One region of the Streptomyces longisporus genome, then DNA from elsewhere that is predicted to be linked to it. Evidence: riboswitches for the same ligand, from Rfam matches in the RefSeq annotation. Region 1 holds a riboswitch; the other holds the start of a gene.

Region 1 (7,655 bases):
CGCCCTGCCCTGCGCGGTTATGGTCACCGTATGGGCACCCATACGGACACGGACTCGACGCACTCCATGGACCCCCTGCCGACGCCCGCCACGCAGGCAGGCCGGGACGGGCTCGCCGCGATCCTCGCGAACCCCGCGAAAACGGTGGTCGGCCTGGACTTCGACGGCACCCTCGCCCCGATCGTGGCGGACCCCGAGCAGGCCCGCGCCCACCCGGAGGCGGTGCCCGCGCTCGCCGCCCTCGCCCCGCGGATCGCCTCCGTCGCGGTGGTCACCGGCCGCCCGGCCGGCGTCGCCGTGCGGCACGGCGGCTTCGCGGGCGTCCCCGGCCTTGAGCACCTGGTCGTCCTCGGCCACTACGGCGCCGAACGCTGGGACGCGGTCAGCGGCAACGTCAGCGCACCCGCGCCCCACCCCGGAGTCGCCGCGGTCCGCGCCGAACTCCCCGGTTTCCTCGACCGCATCGGCGCCTGGCAGGGCACCTGGATCGAGGAGAAGGGCCGCGCCGTCGCGGTCCACACCCGCCGCGCGGCGGACCCGCAGGCCGCCTTCGAGGCCCTGCGCGCCCCCCTCACCGACCTCGCCACCCGCCACGGCCTGATCGTCGAACCCGGCCGCCTGGTCCTCGAACTGCGCCCCCCGGGCATGGACAAGGGAGTGGCCCTCCTGGAGTACGTCCGCGAGATCGACGCCTCGGCGGTCCTCTACGCCGGCGACGACCTCGGCGACCTCCCCGCCTTCGCAGCCGTCGACAAACTCCGCTCCGACGGCACCCCCGGCCTCCTCGTCTGCAGCGGCAGCGACGAGGTCACGGAACTACGGGAACGAGCGGACCTGGTGGTGGACGGCCCGCAGGGGGTCGTACGCCTACTACGGGGCCTGGCGGCGCAGCTCGGCCTTTCAGCCCGTCCGGCGTTTGAGGACAAGGCCCCTTAAGGGCCGAAAAGCGGGGGTCTGGGGGCGCAGCCCCCAGGCTCAGCCGCGCAACGCCTCCAATTGCTCGACGAACCACTGCGCCGGCGGCAACGCCGTGGCCGCGGCAGCAAGCCGCTTCGACCGCTCGGCCCGCTCAGCCGCCGGCAGGCACAGCGCGGCGTGCAGCGCCTCCGCCGTCCCGATCACGTCGTACGGGTTCACCGTGATCGCGTCCTCGCCCAGCTCGGCGTGGGCACCCGCCTCCCGCGACAGCACCAGCGCGCACCCCTCGTCGGAGACGACCGGCACCTCCTTCGCGACCAGGTTCATGCCGTCCCGGATCGGGTTGACGAGGGCCACGTCGGCCAGCCGGTAGGCGGCCAGCGAACGCGCGAAGTCGTCCTTGACGTGCAGCACGACCGGGGTCCAACCAGGCGTCCCGAAGCGGGAGTTGATCTCCTGGGCCACCCGCTGCACCTCGGCCGTGTAGTCGCGGTACACGGCGAGGTCCTGCCGGGAGGGATAGGCGAACGCCACGTGCACGACCCGCTCCCGCCACTCGGGGTGGTCCTCCAGCAGCTGCCGGTACGCCAGCAGCCCGCGCACGATGTTCTTCGACAGCTCGGTGCGGTCGACCCGCACGACCGTCCTGCGCCCGGCGCCGATCTCCTCCCGCAGTGCGGCCATCCGCTCGGCCACATCGGCCTCGTGCGAGCGCTTGCGCAGGAAGTCGGCGTCCGCGCCGAGGCCGTGCACGCCGATCGCCGTGCCCCCGAGGCCGCCCACCACCGCCGTGGCGCACGCCGTGAACGCGTCCGCCCAGCGCCGGGTCAAAAAGCCCAGCCGGTCGGCGCCCAGCATGCCGTTCAGGAGCCGCTCGGCGATGTCGTCCGGCAGCATCCGGAAGTAGTCCACCGGCGCCCACGGCGTGTGCGAGAAGTGCCCGATGCGCAGATCGGGACGGAGCTCGCGGAGCATGCCCGGCACCAGACACAGGTGGTAGTCCTGCACCAGCACCGCCGCGCCCTCGGCCGCCTCCTGGGCCAGCGCCTCGGCGAAGGCCCGGTTGTAGGTCTCGTACGACGCCCACTGCCGCCGGAACTCCGCGTCGAAGACCGGCTCCAGGGGCGTCTGGTACAGCATGTGGTGGACGAACCACAGCACCGAGTTCGCGATGCCGTTGTACGCGTCGGCGTGCACGTCGGCCGGGATGTCGAGCATCCGCACCCCGTCCTCGCCGACCCCGCGCCGTACCGCCTCGCGGTCGCCGTCGGACAGCGCCGAGCACACCCACAGGGCGTCCGCGTCGGGCCCGATCGCGGAGAGGCCGGAGACCAGCCCGCCGCCGCCGCGCCTGGCGGCCAGCGAGCCGTCCTCCTGCACTTCGTACGAGACCGGGCCGCGGTTGGACGCGACCAGCACCTGATGACCAGCGCCGTACGTGGAAGCCATACGCCTCAACCTAGCCCGGCCCGTAAACGCTCAAACGTACGTCTGCGCTCTGCGGGTGGACCGTATACACCGGCTGCAGCGCGTAACGCGCCGCCTCAGGCGACCTTGCGCGACGCGTACTCCGCGATCTCCACCATCGGCGGCCGCTCCTCCGTGTCCACGGAGTAGGTGCGCGGCTCGAAGCCGTCCTCGCCCCGTTCGAACTGGGTGAGGGAGGGACGGATGAGATGGCCGCGGGCCAGTCTCAGCTGTGCCGTGCGGTAGATCGCGGCGGACATCCGGCCCAGCGCCTGCCCGTCCTGATGGCGGTGCTTGCGCACCCCGACGTCCACCTGGGCGAGCGCGTCGAGGCCCACCAGGTGCAGGGCGTCCACCAGCATGCCCAGCTCGACGCCGTACCCGACGGGGAACGGCAGCTGTTCCAGCAGGCTGCGCCGGGCCGCGTACTCGCCGCCGAGCGGCTGCACGAAGCCCGCCAGCTGCGGCCAGTGCATGTTCAGCAGCGGACGCGCCATCAGCTCGGTGACCCGGCCGCCCTGGCCCTGCGCGCCGGCCAGCGGACGGTCGTACATGCCCTTGACCAGGTCGACCCCCGGCTCGGTGAGCAGCGGGCCGACGATCCCGGAGACGAAGTCGGAGGAGAACTCCTTCAGGTCGGCGTCGATGAAGCAGACGATGTCCCCGCCGGTGACCAGGAGCGAGCGCCACAGCACCTCGCCCTTGCCGGGGACGGTCGGGATGCGGGGCAGGATGTCGTCACGGTGGACGACCTTGGCCCCGGCCGCCGCGGCGACCTCGGACGTGCGGTCGGTGGACCCCGAGTCGACGACGACGATCTCGTCGACGAGCGGAACCTGCTGCATCAGGTCGTGACGGATGATCGCGACGATGTCGCCGACCGTCTCCTCCTCGTTGAGCGCGGGCAGCACGACGCTGACCGACTGCCCGGTGCGCTGCTTGGCGGCGAGGATCTGGTGGAGAGGGCGGTCGGTCAGGGACCAGGAGCGGGTGCTCAGCCAGCGCTCGACTTCTTCCAGCACGTAGGCGGCTCCTCTGCGTTCTCTCGGCGAAAACCGGATCACCGTGTGATCCATCTCGCGGTTCGGACGACTATCTCAACTGTCCTGGCCTTCGGTTACAGTCTTGAACAACGCTGGTGACCATCGCATGTCGGGGGTCGCCCGGCGTTGAACGAGTTGAACAACCGAATACCGCTCATCCAGAGGGGCAGAGGGATACGGCCCGATGAAGCCCCGGCAACCCTCCAGCCGGTCTCGTACCGATCGATGCCGATCGTTCCGCGAGGCTCCCGGCTAGGGAAGGTGCCAAATCCGTCTCACGGCGAGATGCGTCGTGAGGAAGATGAGGAGAAAGGGCCTCGCCTCACATGGCTGCGCAGACTGTTGCAAGCACCACCGACTCCACGACCGTCGACCTCGGTCCCGCTGCGGCGCTCTCCTGCCGCGAGTGCGGTCACCAGGTGCCTCTCGGCCCGGTCTTCGCCTGCGAGGAGTGTTTCGGCCCGCTCGAGATCGCCTACGACTTCTCGGCCTACGACACCGAGGAACTCCGCAAGCAGATCGAGGCGGGTCCCGCGAACATCTGGCGTTACGCGCCCCTGCTGCCCGTTCCGGCGGACGTGGCGGACAAGCCCAACATCAACCCCGGTTGGACCAAGCTCGTCAAGGCCGACAACCTCGCCCGCGAGCTGGGCGTCGACGCCGGCAAGCTGTTCGTGAAGGACGACTCCGGCAACCCGACGCACTCCTTCAAGGACCGGGTCGTCGCCCAGGCCATCGAGGCCGCCCGCGCCTTCGACTTCACCACCCTGTCCTGCTCGTCCACCGGCAACCTGGCCGGTGCGGTGGGTGCCGCGGCCGCCCGCGCCGGCTTCCGTTCCTGCGTGTTCATCCCGCACGACCTGGAGCAGGGCAAGGTCGTCATGGCCGCGGTCTACGGCGGCGAGCTCGTCGGCATCGAGGGCAACTACGACGACGTGAACCGCTTCTGCTCCGAGCTGATCGGCGACCCGGCCGGCGAGGGCTGGGGCTTCGTCAACGTCAACCTGCGGCCGTACTACGCGGAGGGCTCCAAGACCCTGGCGTACGAGATCTGCGAGCAGCTCGGCTGGCGGCTGCCGGACCAGCTGGTCGTGCCGATCGCCTCCGGCTCGCAGCTCACGAAGATCGACAAGGGGCTGCAGGAGCTGATCAAGCTCGGGCTCGTCGAGGACAAGCCGTACAAGATCTTCGGGGCGCAGGCCGAGGGGTGCAGCCCTGTCTCCGTCGCGTACAAGGCGGGGCACGACGTCGTACGGCCGCAGAAGCCGAACACGATCGCCAAGTCGCTGGCCATCGGCAACCCGGCGGACGGTCCGTATGTGCTGGACATCGCCCGCCGTACCGGTGGGGCCGTGGAGGACGTGAACGACGAGCAGATCGTCGATGCGATTCGGCTGCTCGCCCGGACCGAGGGCATCTTCGCGGAGACCGCCGGCGGGGTGACCGTGGGTGTGACCCGGAAGCTGATCGAGAACGGTGTTCTCGACCCGACCCTGACCACGGTCGTCCTCAATACGGGTGACGGTCTGAAGACGCTGGACGCGGTGGCCGGTACCGGGCTCACCGCGACGATTCGCCCGAGCCTTGAGTCGTTCCGTGAGGCCGGCCTCGCCTAGTCGCGTAGCCCGCGCCCCCCCATCCCTGACCGGAGGTTTTCATCGTGAGCGTGAACGTTCGTATCCCCACCATCCTGCGCACCTACACCGGCGGGCAGGCCGAGGTGACTGCCGAAGGCGGCACCCTCGGCGAGGTCATCGCCGATCTGGAGAAGAACCACACCGGGATCGCCGCCCGGGTTCTCGACGACCAGGGCAAGCTGCGACGGTTCGTCAACGTGTACGTGAACGACGACGATGTGCGGTTCGAGCAGGGGCTGGAGACGGCGACTCCGGACGGGGCGGGCGTCTCGATCATCCCGGCCGTCGCCGGAGGCTGACCGGAAACAGGTCGGACGGCCGATTATTACCGTCGGTAACGTCGGTTACGAAGAGTTCATCGAATTGCCCCCTCCGTGAGAGAAGCGGAGGGGGCAATTCTGCATGGTTGAGCACGGTACAGTTGGGGAACCTGCTCGACTCCGCTTGCCGCATGCATATGAGTTCTTGCTTCTCGGGCAGCGAGAAGTAGCCAAAGTGTGCAGGTTTTTTGCGTCTTATGCTCCATTTATGGGGCCCGACTTGCCCTGAATTCGGGCGAATTCTCCCTAAAGTCCCGACCGGCCGTGCCCGGAATTCTCGTCCGATTGACCTGTTGCAGACGGCAGTTGGACAGATACATTCAGCCGCGGTCGACGCGTTCCGGCGCACGCCCCCAACCGTGGGGGGTGAGGTCTGACCCGGATCCGCGAAGTGTGGATCTGTGCAAGGGCCAGTAATAGGGGAGTTAGGCATGGCTCAGGGCACCGTCAAGTGGTTCAACGCGGAGAAGGGGTACGGCTTCATCGCGGTCGACGGTGGTGCGGATGTTTTCGTCCACTACAGTGCGATTCAGATGGACGGCTACCGCACCCTGGAAGAGGGTCAGCGGGTCGATTTCGAGATCTCGCAGGGCCAGAAGGGGCCGCAGGCGGACATGGTCCGTCTGGCGACCAGCTGAAGCACGCGCCGGGTTAACTGCAGCGACGTTCTTCTGTTCTTGATCGAAGGGTCCGCACCTGAGGGGGCGGGCCCTTCGGCATGCCCGGAGGACCTGGCCCGGTCCTGGACGGGTGCCGCCCGCTCCGCGGGCGCACCTTGCGCCCACCCGTCGCCCGACCACCACCCCTCAACGAGCCCGCTCCGCGGGCGCACCTTGCGCCCACCCGTCGCCCGGCCACCACCCCTCAACGAGCCCGCTCCGCGGGCGCACCTTGCACTCGGGGGGGTCGAGTGCTAATCATTGGCGTTAGCACTCTGAAGGTGAGAGTGACAAAGATGGACCGGGTCGGTGAGGCCCGCAGGCCGGGTGGGGCAAGGAACCCACGGGTCGGCGAGCCGTCCGTCGCGGGCGCGGGCGCGGTCCGAAGGAATCACCCCCAGTCCTGGAGGGACCACTTCACATGGCCAAGATCATCGCGTTCGACGAGGAGGCGCGGCGCGGCCTCGAGCGCGGCATGAACCAGCTCGCGGACGCCGTGAAGGTGACGCTCGGCCCCAAGGGCCGCAACGTCGTCCTCGAGAAGAAGTGGGGCGCCCCCACGATCACCAACGATGGTGTCTCCATCGCCAAGGAGATCGAACTCGAGGACCCGTACGAGAAGATCGGCGCCGAGCTGGTCAAGGAAGTCGCCAAGAAGACGGACGACGTCGCCGGTGACGGTACGACCACCGCGACCGTTCTCGCCCAGGCGCTCGTCAAGGAAGGCCTGCGCAACGTAGCCGCCGGCGCCAACCCGATGGCCCTCAAGCGCGGTATCGAGAAGGCCGTCGAGGCCGTCTCCGGTGCCCTGCTCGAGCAGGCCAAGGATGTCGAGACCAAGGAGCAGATCGCTTCCACGGCCTCCATCTCCGCCGCCGACACCCAGATCGGCGAGCTCATCGCCGAGGCCATGGACAAGGTCGGCAAGGAAGGCGTCATCACCGTCGAGGAGTCCCAGACCTTCGGTCTGGAGCTGGAGCTCACCGAGGGTATGCGCTTCGACAAGGGCTACATCTCGGCGTACTTCGCCACCGACATGGAGCGGATGGAGGCGTCGCTCGACGACCCGTACATCCTGATCGCCAACTCCAAGATCGGTTCCGTCAAGGACCTGCTCCCGCTCCTGGAGAAGGTCATGCAGTCGGGCAAGCCGCTGCTGATCATCGCCGAGGACGTCGAGGGCGAGGCCCTGTCGACCCTGGTCGTCAACAAGATCCGCGGCACCTTCAAGTCCGTCGCGGTCAAGGCCCCCGGCTTCGGCGACCGCCGCAAGGCGATGCTGAACGACATCGCCATCCTCACCGGCGGCGAGGTCATCTCCGAGGAGGTCGGTCTCAAGCTCGAGAACACCTCCCTCGACCTGCTGGGCCGCGCCCGCAAGGTGGTCATCACCAAGGACGAGACCACCATCGTCGACGGCGCCGGCTCCACGGAGCAGGTGCAGGGCCGGGTCAACCAGATCCGCGCCGAGATCGAGAACAGCGACTCGGACTACGACCGCGAGAAGCTGCAGGAGCGCCTGGCGAAGCTCGCCGGCGGTGTCGCGGTCATCAAGGCCGGTGCCGCCACCGAGGTGGAGCTCAAGGAGCGCAAGCACCGCATCGAGGACGC
Region 2 (7,655 bases), on a different contig from region 1:
GCACGGGCATGGTTGTCCACCCGCACGGGCAGTCCCGTGTGCCGCCGCAGCTCGGCCGCCAGCGGCCGCTGGTGCCAGCCGAGCGCGTCATGCCGTACGACCGTGCCGGTCTCCGGGGCCACCCAGCCGCCGATCGCCGTGCCCGCCCCGAGGACCTTCGCGCCGGCCGGGGTCCGCTCGGCGATGAAGCGGGCCAGCGCGCGGCCCAGGTGGTCCGGGAGGCCGGCGGCCGGAATCCCGTCGTGCGGGAGCTGCTGCCGGGCCACGACCGTGCCGCGCAGATCGGTCAGGCCGAAGTCCGCGCCGGGCACCCCGATGTGCACGCCCGCGACCAGCGGCCCGCCCGCGCCTCCGGTTCGCAGGTCCACCGGGATCTGCGGCCTGCCCACCCCGCTCGCCGCGACCAGCTCCGGCACCTCGCAGACCAGGCCGAGCCGGGCCAGGTCGGTGCACTGGCGGGAGACGGCCGCCGGGCTCAGCCCGGACAGCCGGGCTATGCCGCTGCGGGCCACCGGGCCGTGGTCGAGCACGGCCCGCAGCACCGACGCCGCGTTGGCCTCCCGGCGGCCGTCGCCCGAGATGCGCGCGGCGGGGGGAACGGTCGTCGACATGGCAGCCCTTCTCGGTCTCGCGGTTTCCGGTCTGAGGAGGTGACAGGGTCCAACATGCCGTGTCCGCGGCCGGTTTGGCGACCGGCAGTGGCCGGGACCACGGCCGGCATGGCGGGCGTGTTGCAGGGTCGTGAAACGGACCGGGGGAGTGTTGACCGGCGTGCGGCGGCCCGCCCAAGCTCGTTGAGGAACACCTACCCCCGTCATTCCTCACCGCCCAGGCCCCCACCTGCCCGGATTTCCTTCCGCTCAGAAAGCAACTAACCGCCGTCACCTCGCGAAGGGCCCCTCCCATGACCTCCACCGCACCCGCCGCGACCCTCACCGTAGAGAAGGTCGGCGGCCGCATCGGCGCCGTCGTCTCCGGTGTCCGCCTCGGCGGCGACCTCCCCGAGCCCGTCGTCGCCGCGATCCGTGCCGCGATCCTGGAACACAAGGTCGTCTTCTTCCGCGGCCAGCACCATCTCGACGCCGACAGCCACGAGGCGTTCGGCCGGCTCCTCGGCGAGCCCGTCGCCCACCCCACCGTCCCTTCCGTCGACGGCAAGTACGCCTTCGGCGTCGACAACGACCACGGCGGCCGCGCCAACCAGTGGCACTCCGACGTGACGTTCGTGCCCGCCTACCCCGCCTTCTCGATCCTGCGCGCCGAAGTCGTCCCCCCGTACGGCGGCAACACCCTGTGGGGCAACACGGCCGCCGCCTACGCCGAACTCCCTGACGCCCTCAAGCTGTTGGCGGACAACCTGCGGGCCGAGCACACCAACGACTACGACTACGCGGAGGCGCGCCCCGAGGCCCGCGCCGGCGAACTGGAGCAGCACCGCAAGGTGTTCACCTCCACGAAGTTCCGCACCGACCACCCGGTGGTCCGCGTGCACCCGGAGACCGGCGAGCGCACCCTGGTGCTGGGCAGCTTCGTCAAGCGCCTGGTCGGCCTGCGCGGCCCGGACTCGCGGGCGATCATCGGCGTCCTCCAGTCGCACGTCGAGCGCCCGGAGAACACCGTCCGCTGGCAGTGGCGCTCCGGCGACGTCGCCGTCTGGGACAACCGGGCCACCCAGCACTACGGCGTCGACGACTCCGGCGACCATGCGCGCACCCTGCGCCGCGTCACCATCGACGGCGACGTGCCGGTGGGCGTGGACGGCCGCCGCTCGGTACTCCTGGAGCCGACGTCGGTGCCGGAGCCGACGTACGGGATCGCGTCCGGTGCCTCCACGGACGGCAAGGTCGCCGAGGAGGACATCAGCGTGCCCGCATGACGTCACGCGGAGAAGCAGGCCGGCGGAGAGGAAAGATCACTACTGTGTCCGTGTGCTGTCATACGACGAACTGACCCCGCCGGAACGTGAGTTGTGGGACGTGTTCCCCGAAGGGCGCCGCGTGGACCTGCGGTCCGGTGTGGCCGAGGACGACCGGGTGGCCGACGGCGGGGAGTGGGGGGCCGGGCGTACCGTCCGGGCCGAAGTGATCGTCGCGCTGCTGCTCGGTGCGCACTCCGTGCAGCCCGGCGCGGTGGGCGCCCTGGCGCTTGCGGGCGCGCGGATAACCGGCCGGATCAACCTGGCCGGTGCGCGGATCGATCACCCCCTCTGGATCGAGGACTGCTGGTTCGAGCAGGACGTCAGCCTCTTCGGGGCCGAGACCCGCACCGTCGCGCTCACCCGCAGCCGGGTGCCCGGGCTCGAAGCCGGGTCGGCCCGCATCGAGGGACGTCTCGACCTGCTGGGGTCGATCGTGGAGGCCGGCCCGGTCTCCGCCTTCCACCGGGAGCTCAGTGCCCTGTCGCTCACCCACGCGCACGTGACCGGCGGAGTGAACCTCAACAAGGCCCGACTGCTCGCCCCCGAGGGGTGGGCCCTGTCCGCCGGCGGCCTGGTCACGGACGGAGGCCTCTTCTGCGGGGGCGGCTTCGTCGCGCACGGTGAAGTGCGGCTGCTGGGCGCGCAGTTGCCGGGCGGGCTGTTCATGCAGGGCGCGCAGCTGGAGCGCCCCGGCCCGCGCGGCGTGGCCCTCGCCCTGGACAACGCGGTGGCCTCGACGCTGGAGTTCTCCCGGGGCTTCACCGCGAACGGCACCGTGCGTCTGCGCGGTACCCGGGTCTCGGACAACGTGACCTTCCAGGGAGCCGTCCTGAACGGGCCTCCCGGCGGTGACGGCCCGGCCCTGCTGTGTGCGCTCATGCAGGCCGTCGACTTCGACCTCACCCTCGCCCGCCAGCCGTCCCAGGCGGTGGACCTGCGGGGCGCGCAGGTGTCGTACCTCCACGACAACGAGCACAGCTGGCCGCAGACGGTGGAGCTGGACGGCTTCGTCTACGGCTCCATCAAGGTGACGGTGGCGGGCGAGCGGCGGGAGGCGGTGGGGTGGCCGGGCTCCGTGGCGCACCGCATGCGGTGGATAGGACGCAGCCCCGGCTACAGCCCCCAGCCGTACGAGCAGTTGGCGAGCTGGTACCGCACGGCGGGCCACGACGACGACGCCCGCCGGGTGCTGCTGGCCAAGCAGCGGCACCGGCGGCGCACGTTGCGGCCGGCGGCCCGCGCATGGGGGCACTTGCTGGACGTGACCGTGGGCTACGGCTACCGGCCCTGGCTGGCGGGCATCTGGCTGCTCGTGCTGACCCTGCTGGGCACCCTGACGTTCGGCGCTCACAGCCCCACACGGGTGCAGGCGGGCGAGGGGCCCCGGTTCCAGCCGCTCGTCTACACACTCGACCTGTTGATCCCGATCGGCGGTCTGGGCCAGCGCACCACCTGGTACTGGACGAGCGGCACCCTCCAGTGGCTGGCCTATCTGCTGATCGCCTTCGGCTGGGTGCTGACGACGGCCGTCATCGCGGGCGTGACCCGCGCCCTGCAGAAGAACTGACCGATCAGAGGCAGGGGCGTGTCCACTGCGCTGTCCGCATTGCGGGACGGCCCTCTTGACGTGGCTCCGAGGCGGACCGACACTCCAGAGGAGAATCCTAGTGAATAGGTAGGGAAACGCATGGGGCGCCTTGAGCCGGTCACCGTCCGAGTGATCCGTCGGCCTCTCCTCACCTCCCGCCGTCACATCGATCTGCAGCGTGTCTGCAGTGCGATCAGCCCCCAGGGCTGAGTTCGCCCGACGTCGCTTCCGCCGCGCGTACGTCCGCGCCCTCTCCCGGGGAGACCCATGTCCGTCACACCGCTGGCCGCCCACACCTCCGCCCAGCCCGCCCCCGCCTTCCGCGGCCGGATCGGCAGCGACGCCCGCAGCGGCCACTACGCCGTACCGGGCCGCTACCGCCTCCATCTGTCGACCGCGTGTCCCGACGGCCTGCGCATCGCCGTCATCCACAGCCTGCTCGGCCTGGACACCGTCTGTCCGGCGACCTTCCTGCCCGCCGTGCCCGACACCCCCGAAGGCGGCCACTGCGCCCTGCGCCCGCTGTACGAGGCGAGCGCGCACCACTACACCGGACCGGCCGTCGCGCCCGTGCTCAGCGACGACTGGTCCGGACGGATCGTCAGCACACACGTCCCGGACATCATGCGCGACCTCGCCCGCCGCTTCGGCGGCGACCGCCCCTCGCCCTACCCGTGCGGCGCGGAGTCGGAGATCGAGGCCGTCGAGCGGATGTGCGCGCAGGGCATCGAGGACGCCGCGCAGCGCGCCGGATCGGCCGGCGGTGAGGAATCCGAGCGCGCGGCGGCGCTCGAGACGCTGCTCGAAACGCTCGGTGCGCTGGAGCGGTGGCTGGTCGGGCGGACGTATATGATCCGCGACGAAATCACGGCCGCGGACGTCGAGTTGTGGGTCGCGCTGGTCCAACTCGACACCGTGCACCGCAACCACCTGGACGCCGGTGCGGTCCAGCGGATCGCCGGTCATCCCACCCTGTGGGCCTACGCCCGCCGGCTGGCCGCCCATCCGGCCTTCGGCGCCCATCTCGACCTGGACGGCATCGCCCGGCGCCACCACGCGCGTTGCCAGGGTCTGGAGGCCGCCGGAGCCGCCGTCCAGATCCTGGACTGGGCGGCCCATGCATCCGACGGAAACGGGACAGTGGCGCAGGTCAACAGGGATTGAGTCGTTCCACACAGTGGACCGGCGTTGACATTCCTTCGGGCAATTGTTTTAACTACGAACCAGAACGGTCATGAGTGTCAGCGACAAGCCCTGGCTGGCTGACCGGCAACCCTCGCTCCGCGGTGGGGTGCCCCAGGTGACGACCGGACCGGATGACGTTTCGGTAAGCGCGAGGCCCACAAGGGCCGGAACAGTGATGGTGACGCCATGTACGCAGCTCCCAGGACGGCCGCACGCCGCCCTCAGGGCTGCGTACAGCCGTACGCGAACCTGCTGAACCTGTTCGCCGCCGACCGTGCCGTCGATCTGCTCCGTGTGAACAGCGCACTGTGTACCGCACCGGGCTGTGCCCGCTGTCGGGGCTGACACCTCCCCACAGCCCTCGCACCCCCTGACGAACACCGCCCGCGCGGTGTGCCGTTGTCCTCCCCGCCCCCGGTGCCCCTGTACACCCGTGCGCTGAGCGAGCCGCTCCCGCGCACGGCTGCCGCGGCCTGTGGGGTGTCCGACTCCGCCGGAGCCCACCATGAGTGAACCCCCTGGCGCCACCGTCGCCCTCGCCGATGCGCCGCCCGCCGACGAACAGTCAAAGCCCCTCGCCGCACAGCGGGTTCTGCCGCTGCGCAGGCCGGGACGCTGGATCGCCACCGCCGTCGTCCTGATCCTCGCGGCCCAGTTCGTGCACGGCCTGACGACCAACCCGTTCTACCAGTGGGACCGCTTCGGCTACTGGTTCCTGCGGCCCAACATACTCGACGGTCTGCTCATCACCCTCGAAGTCGCCGCCTACAGCGCGGTGTTGGGCCTGGCCGGCGGTATCGTCCTCGCTCTGGCCCGGCTCTCGAAGAGTCCGGTGCTGCGGGCCGTCAGCTGGACCTACATCTGGGCGCTGCGCTCCATCCCGCTCATCGTGGTGCTGCTCTTCCTCTACAACTTCAGCGCCCTGTACAAGACGTTGAGCGTCGGCGTCCCCTTCGGACCGGCCTTCCTCTCCTTCGACGAGTCCAAGCTCGCCACCGACATGGTCGTCGCCGTCATCGGCCTCAGCCTCAACGAGGCGGCCTACGCGGCCGAGGTCGTCCGCGGCGGCATCCTCTCCGTCGACCAGGGCCAGCACGAGGCGGCTGCGGCCCTGGGCCTGCCGAAGAGCTACCAGTTCACGAAGATCGTCTTCCCGCAGGCGCTGCGCTCGATCACCCCGAACTACGTCAACCAGCTCATCGGCCTGATCAAGAGCACCTCGCTGGTCTTCTACGTCTCGCTGCTCGACCTGTTCGGCACCGCGCAGTCCATGGGCTCCACCTACCCCGGCGACATCGTGCCGCTGCTGCTGGTCGCCACCGTCTGGTACCTGATCCTGACCAGCGTCGTCTCCGTCATCCAGTTCTACGTCGAGCGGTACTACGCCCGGGGCGCCACCCGCTCCCTGCCGCCGACGCCGTTGCAGAAGCTCCGCACCGGTCTGACCGACCTGCGAGCCCGTATCCGCAGGGAGGCCGCCGTATGAGCGCGAAGACCCTCGAGGCGCTGGCCGGCGTCGAGGCCGCCACCGTAGAGGTGCACGACGTGCACAAGTGGTACGGCGCCCACCGCGTCCTGAACGGCATCGACCTGACGGTGCGACCGGGCGAGGTGACCGTGATCCTCGGCCCGTCCGGCTCCGGCAAGTCCACCCTGCTGCGGGTCGTCAACCACCTGGAGAAGCCCGAGATCGGCCACGTCAGCATCAACGGCGAACTGATCGGGGTGAAGCGGCACGGCGAGCGCCTGAAGGAGCTCAGTGAGCGGGCCATCCTCACCCAGCGCGGCCGCATCGGTTTCGTCTTCCAGAACTTCAACCTCTTCCCGCACCTGACGGTCCTGGACAACGTGGCCGCCGCCCCGGTCGCCACCGGCAGGCTCAACAAGCCCGAAGCGCAGGACCTCGCCCGCGAGCTGCTCGGCCGGGTGGGCCTCGCCGACAAGACCGGCGCCTACCCGCGCCAGCTCTCCGGCGGCCAGCAGCAACGCGTCGCCATCGCCCGCGCCCTCGCCCTGCGCCCCGGCGTCATCCTCTTCGACGAGCCCACCTCCGCCCTCGACCCCGAACTCGTCGGCGAGGTCCTCGCCGTCATCAAGGACCTGGCGACCAGCGGCACCACGCTCGTCATCGTCACCCATGAGATCGGCTTCGCCCGCGAGATCGCCGACCGGGTCGTCTTCATCGACGGCGGACGGATCGTCGAACAGGGCCCGCCCTCCGAGGTCCTCGACAAGCCGCAGCACGAGCGAACCAGGGACTTCCTCAGCAAGGTCCTCTGACCCCCCTGACGCACTGGCGCGCCGCACGACTTCCCCCCACGCCACACCTCCTCACCCTCTCAGCGACAAGGAACGGCCATGTCTGTCCACTTCACCCGACGCAGCCTGATCCGCGGCATCACCGCGGCGACCGCGGTCGCCTCCCTCGCCACCGGGCTCGCCGCCTGCGGTGGGAACAGCGACGCGGCCACCACGACCGCCGCGGACGGGACCGTGGCCGTCGGACAGCTCTCCAACGGCGCCGCCAAGCAGACCAGCCTCAAGGTCTCCGAGGTGAAGTCGATCAGTGCGGAACTGCCCAAGTCCGTCAAGAGCAGCGGCAAGCTGGAGATCGGCATCGGCGCCCTGCCCGCCGGTTTCGCGCCGCTGGCCTACGTCGGCAGCGACCAGAAGACCCTCACCGGCGCCGAGCCCGACTTCGGCCGCCTCGTCGCCGCGGTCCTCGGCCTGAAGCCCGAGCTGAAGAACTTCACCTGGGAGAACCTCTTCGTCGGCATCGACAGCGGCAAGGTGAACGTGGCCTTCTCGAACGTCACCGACACCGAGGAGCGCAAGAAGAAGTACGAGTTCGCCTCCTACCGCAAGGACAACCTCGGCTTCGAGGTGCTCAAGTCCAGCAAGTGGAACTTCGACGGCAACTACGAGAACCTCGCCGGCAAGACCGTCTCCGTCGGCGCCGGCACG

The links. Region 1 has a riboswitch for S-adenosylmethionine ahead of thrC (threonine synthase). Riboswitches for the same ligand answer to the same signal wherever they lie in the genome.
Region 2: another riboswitch for S-adenosylmethionine. It lies ahead of ABD355_RS14115 (amino acid ABC transporter permease); the one in region 1 lies ahead of thrC (threonine synthase).

The regions. Positions count from the first base shown of each region.
Region 1 covers NZ_BAAASG010000005.1:138,113-145,767, forward strand. Annotated here, with positions in the region: gene otsB (trehalose-phosphatase) at 31-936, shown strand; gene ABD355_RS08895 (alpha,alpha-trehalose-phosphate synthase (UDP-forming)) at 976-2,367, opposite strand; gene ABD355_RS08900 (glucosyl-3-phosphoglycerate synthase) at 2,463-3,407, opposite strand; SAM riboswitch class I at 3,580-3,736, shown strand; gene thrC (threonine synthase) at 3,755-5,044, shown strand; gene ABD355_RS08910 (MoaD/ThiS family protein) at 5,089-5,364, shown strand; gene ABD355_RS08915 (cold-shock protein) at 5,817-6,023, shown strand; gene groL (chaperonin GroEL) at 6,466-7,655, shown strand, end outside.
Region 2 covers NZ_BAAASG010000007.1:541,062-548,716, forward strand. Annotated here, with positions in the region: gene ABD355_RS14090 (ROK family transcriptional regulator) at 1-611, opposite strand, end outside; gene ABD355_RS14095 (TauD/TfdA dioxygenase family protein) at 905-1,876, shown strand; gene ABD355_RS14100 (oxidoreductase) at 1,929-3,485, shown strand; gene ABD355_RS14105 (putative leader peptide) at 3,606-3,716, shown strand; gene ABD355_RS14110 (glutathione S-transferase C-terminal domain-containing protein) at 3,774-4,670, shown strand; SAM riboswitch class IV at 4,737-4,846, shown strand; gene ABD355_RS14115 (amino acid ABC transporter permease) at 5,197-6,177, shown strand; gene ABD355_RS14120 (amino acid ABC transporter ATP-binding protein) at 6,174-6,971, shown strand; gene ABD355_RS14125 (transporter substrate-binding domain-containing protein) at 7,050-7,655, shown strand, end outside.